Regions from separate parts of the Shewanella sp. AC91-MNA-CIBAN-0169 genome, predicted to be linked through region 2. Evidence: riboswitches for the same ligand, from Rfam matches in the RefSeq annotation. Region 2 holds a riboswitch; the other holds the start of a gene.
The links. A riboswitch is a leader RNA that binds a small molecule or an ion and turns the genes downstream of it on or off. The one in region 2 is predicted to bind thiamine pyrophosphate.
Positions count from the first base shown of each region.

Region 1: another riboswitch for thiamine pyrophosphate. It lies ahead of thiC (phosphomethylpyrimidine synthase ThiC); the one in region 2 lies ahead of AAEY98_RS15505 (TonB-dependent receptor).

Region 1 is NZ_JBEOPM010000034.1:41,740-44,148, forward strand. It holds gene thiC (phosphomethylpyrimidine synthase ThiC) at 1-1,286, opposite strand, end outside; TPP riboswitch at 1,494-1,593, opposite strand; gene AAEY98_RS20440 (TonB-dependent receptor plug domain-containing protein) at 1,853-2,409, shown strand, end outside.
Region 2 is NZ_JBEOPM010000018.1:64,362-66,770, reverse strand. It holds gene AAEY98_RS15505 (TonB-dependent receptor) at 1-1,260, opposite strand, end outside; TPP riboswitch at 1,316-1,423, opposite strand; gene AAEY98_RS15500 (YcfL family putative periplasmic lipoprotein) at 1,549-1,941, opposite strand; gene AAEY98_RS15495 (PaaI family thioesterase) at 1,979-2,409, opposite strand, start outside.

The DNA.
Region 1 (2,409 bases), on a different contig from region 2:
ATGGTTTGCACATCATATTCCCATGCAATTTTGACCAATTCACCTAAGGTTTCTAATTCCGCAAATTGCGCTTCATCATTGGCATCGGCAATTGAACCGGGGCGCATACCATCGCCTAACGACAATGACACATCGTATTGGGCACAAATCTGGCAAATATCACGAAAATGTTCATATAAGAAACTTTCTTGATGGTGGCTTAAACACCACTTAGCCATAATTGAACCGCCACGTGACACAATGCCGGTAAGGCGTTTAGCGGTCATGGGTACATAACGCAATAACACCCCAGCATGAATCGTAAAATAATCTACGCCCTGCTCGGCTTGTTCAATCAATGTATCTCTAAATACCGCCCAACTGAGGTCTTCGGCAACGCCATTAACCTTTTCTAATGCTTGATAAATCGGCACGGTACCAATTGGCACTGGCGAATTACGGATAAGCCACTCACGCGTTTCATGGATATAACGTCCGGTCGACAAGTCCATGACCGTATCAGCACCCCAACGGGTTGACCACACCAGTTTTTCAACTTCTTCTTCAATCGAAGATGTCACCGCTGAATTACCAATATTGGCATTCACCTTCACCAAAAAATTACGCCCAATAATCATAGGTTCGGTTTCAGGATGGTTAATATTCAACGGAATAATCGCTCGACCTCGAGCGACTTCATCACGGACAAACTCAGGTGTGATCAGCTGACCAATATGCGCACCAAAAGCCTCTCCAGGCGCTTTTTGGGTTAATACGGTGTCGGTTACTTCAGCACGAGCCATGTTTTCACGAATGGCAATGTATTCCATTTCAGGGGTAATAATACCTTGGCGTGCATAATACATTTGGGTCACGCATTTGCCCGACTTGGCACGTTTAGGCGCGACAAGGGCGTCAAATCGTAAATGATCGAGTCCATCGTCGGCCAGTCGTTGTTGGGTAAAACCCGAACTTGCACCCGTTAATTGCTCTGTATCTTGGCGCTCATCAATCCATGCTTGACGGATTTTAGGTAAGCCTTCACGCACATTGATATCAGCAAGGGGATCAGAATAAGCACCCGCGCAGTCGTAGACCATAATAGGCGGATTGGCTTGTTTAATGGGTTTTGCATCGGTGCCGCCAATCACGGTTTCAGTTTGATTAACCTGACGCATAGCGACGTTGATATCAGCTCGACTACCCGTTAAATAGACTTTTTCAGAATTAGGATGTTGTAACGGTTTAAGGGTATCAATAAATTGTTGAGCGTTAGCTCGAGTTTGACGACGGTTTGGATTTGACATTAGCAACCTCAATATTAAGAGTAGAGTTGCTTGTCTGGAGAGGTGTTGATAGCAGCAGTAAACAATAAAAATACTATTGCTTACGTCAATAATCACATAGAAAAATACTAAAGTAATAACGTAACTGGATATATAAACCGATAAAAAACTCGGAGGTAAACGTCCATTTACGGTCTTGTTACTACGTTATTTATCTTCCCAACAATCATGATTATTACGCTTGTTTCCTTCGCAGGTTCTAGCCTGATCAGGTTCAACGGATCCCGAATAAACGGTCTCAGCCATAATGGCACTCCGACAAGATGTCACGCAGTATAAGCAAGCTTGTCGCTAAATAACAAGCACTAAAATAATCATTTTATACAAAAGTCATCAATCCACATACCAGAAACTAATATGAGGTTATTGATATCCCCATGGTTCATCCATCACCTCAGACAGGTATTTATCAAGGTGCGACACTATGTCGCATTCATCATATTTATTAGCAGGTTATAATTTCAAAAAACTGACAAACACCTTTGAAATATATTCATCAAAGGTTGATAAAAATAACAATAAAGGTGATGACGTTGGCAAATAAAGCAATCCAAACCATTAAATTAAATACAAATTACCCATGGGTTTACTCATCAATTTCATTGGCTGTAATGTTTGCTATTACACCTCAAGTAATGGCTGAGCAGTACGATAAGCAAAATAGTGAAGGCATTGAGCGGGTTGAAGTACATGGACAAAACACGACTAACAAAGACTTACTCGGCTCAGCCCAAAGCTTACTTGAAAAGCAAGGAGTAGACTTTTCTGAAGCGGGTGGCGTATCGGCATTACCCATTTTAAATGGCATGATGGGCGATCGCATTAAGGTGCTCATTGATGGCAGTGATATTACCTCATCATGTGCAAACCAGATGAACCCGCCACTTTCATATGTGTCAGCCAATCACATTAGTTCGACCCAAGTGGTTGCTGGAGTATCTCCGGTGAGCGCCGGTGGCGATAACATTGCTGGCGTAATTAACGTCAATAGCTTAACCCCTGTATTTACCGATAGCGACAATGTGACATGGCAAAGTGGTAACATATCTAGTGGTTACCGAAGTACCAACGACGCTATTCTCGC
Region 2 (2,409 bases):
ATAATTTGACTGCAACACTTCATCTGGCCAGGTGTTGTATTCCGAGTATAAGTCGTTATCTTCTTTTAAATTCATCGCGTATACACCCAATAACCAGTCGGTACTACCGGCGAAGATGCGTCCTGCATCTTTGGATGATAAACGGAGCTCTTGGGTTAAGGTTTTACGATCGCCCTTTTTGTCCCAGGTGTAATCATAAACACAAGGTTCAGTACCTGAGGCCGCTCCTGCGTCGTCATACACAGTACATGCTTTACTCGCCCAATAATCCGAATTGGCCCAATCACCATCATATCCATTATGATGATCAGTTTGCGCAAATGATGTTAATGATGTGAAGTCAAATGCTTGCATACCCGTGTATATGAACTTAACCCCTGCTCCAGTCGTTTTCTGTGTATCAACACCGGGTTGGTCAGTTAAGGTATTACTGCGATTATTATCTAATGTCCACACATCGTAACCATTATCAAAATTGGCATGCAATAAGGTTAAATCAACTTGAAGATCGTCAGTAGCGTACCAACGGAACTTAGCCCTAGCCGTTAACTCATCACGCTCATTGGTATCATCACGGTTAAGATAAAGGTTGTCACGGTAACCATTTTGATTGTGCTGTTCTAGTGATACACGGTAGAGCAATTTACCTGAGTCATTGAGTGGACCAGAGCTAAAACCAGAAAGAGTACGAAGATTGTCGTCACCTAAACTGACTTTTGCGCCATGTTCAAATGATTCGGTAGGGTCATTACTTTTTAAGTAAATTAATCCAGCTAGTGCATTAGCACCATATTGAGTACCTTGTGGACCGCGCAAGACTTCAACTTGCTGCATGTCGTACATACTCGACACCATGCCAAGGCCAGATAGATCGATGTCGTCGACCACAAAGCCAACCGATGAGTTAGGTGCACCTTGATATTGTTCTTGTTCACCGACACCACGAATTTGGAAATATTTTGGACGAGAACTGCCACCAGACCAGTTAAAGTTGGCAATAGAATTGAGCACATCTTCAAAATGTTGCGCCCCTTCGTCTTCTAATTGCTGGGCATCAATAACCGTCACGCTTGACGGCATTTTATCAAGGCTGATATTACTAAAATCAGCATTAACAACAATCACTTCCATTTTTTCATATTCGGGAGTGACATTTTCAACATCGGCCGTTTTAGCCATAACCACAGGCGAGCTTAATGCCACCATTACCGCTAAGGCAATTGGTGTTTGGTGTAACCTAGTAGAGTTTTTCGTGAACATAGGACCTCAAATAGTGATTTTGAGATCCGGCAAGAGTAGCGAATAAGAGGTGCACATAAATAGTGTGGCCCATTCCTACGCCGGTATAAGCCGGATCAGGTTCTAAGGGTTCGTCATACAGACATCTCAGTTCAGGTTTTACTGAACACCCCTTGGCGATCACGATTATAAACTAACTTCACCATGAATACACGAGCAGCTATACAATTTGATAACGCAAAAATATAATTGATTAACTTTATATTAAATCTCAGTAATCATGTCTCTTCAAGTTCTCTGTAGCGTGGCTTAATTTGAGAAAGCTTCGCGCACATAGATCTCAAATCGAATAGCTTGTGTATTGGGCGCTACCGCACCCACTTGCAACTGCTGTTTACCATGTAATTTAACCGACTTCCAACTGCTTGCTTCATCCTCAACTGTAAATCCGCTAGCATCGTACCAAGTGAACTTATATTGTAGACGTAGGTCAGTGCTCGATTTGCTTTGAATTAGCGCAGATGCTTTGATTAAGTCAGCAACCATGACAGATGAAATATCCACAACATTGACATCACTGGCAAAAGAGCTGCTATCGACTCTAACCTGTCCGCTTGAGTCTACCGAAATACCTGCCGTGTTATGCGCACAGGCGCTAAGCAACAATGCTAATGCGAACACAAATATTGACGTTATTTTCATGCTATCTCCTTATTTGCTGTTAATGTAAAGCGTTGACTTAATCTATCAAAAAATGTGCTCTGGCAGTGGCTATCAATTGTTTACGGTTGGTTTGCCAACAGTTCATACTGACGTTAGCCACACGGCGGCCTTGGCGAGTAATTTTACATTCTGCAAAGGTATCTTGATGTAAACCTGCGCGTAAATAGTCAATTGAGAAATCAACAATTTTAGGCACTTTCTTGGCTTGCATAAATACCATTAATTGTACAATTGCCGACATTTCCATAAACCCAGCAATCACTCCGCCATGTATTGCAGGTAAAATCGGATTACCAATGTTGTCATCTTTAGCCGGCAGTCTAAATACCATTTCATCACCAAAACGGGCCACTGACATGCCAATAAATTGTGAGTAAGGTACTTTCTCAAGTAGGTAACTATAATCATTCAGTTCAATGGCACGTTTAACCACATCTTGAACATCTA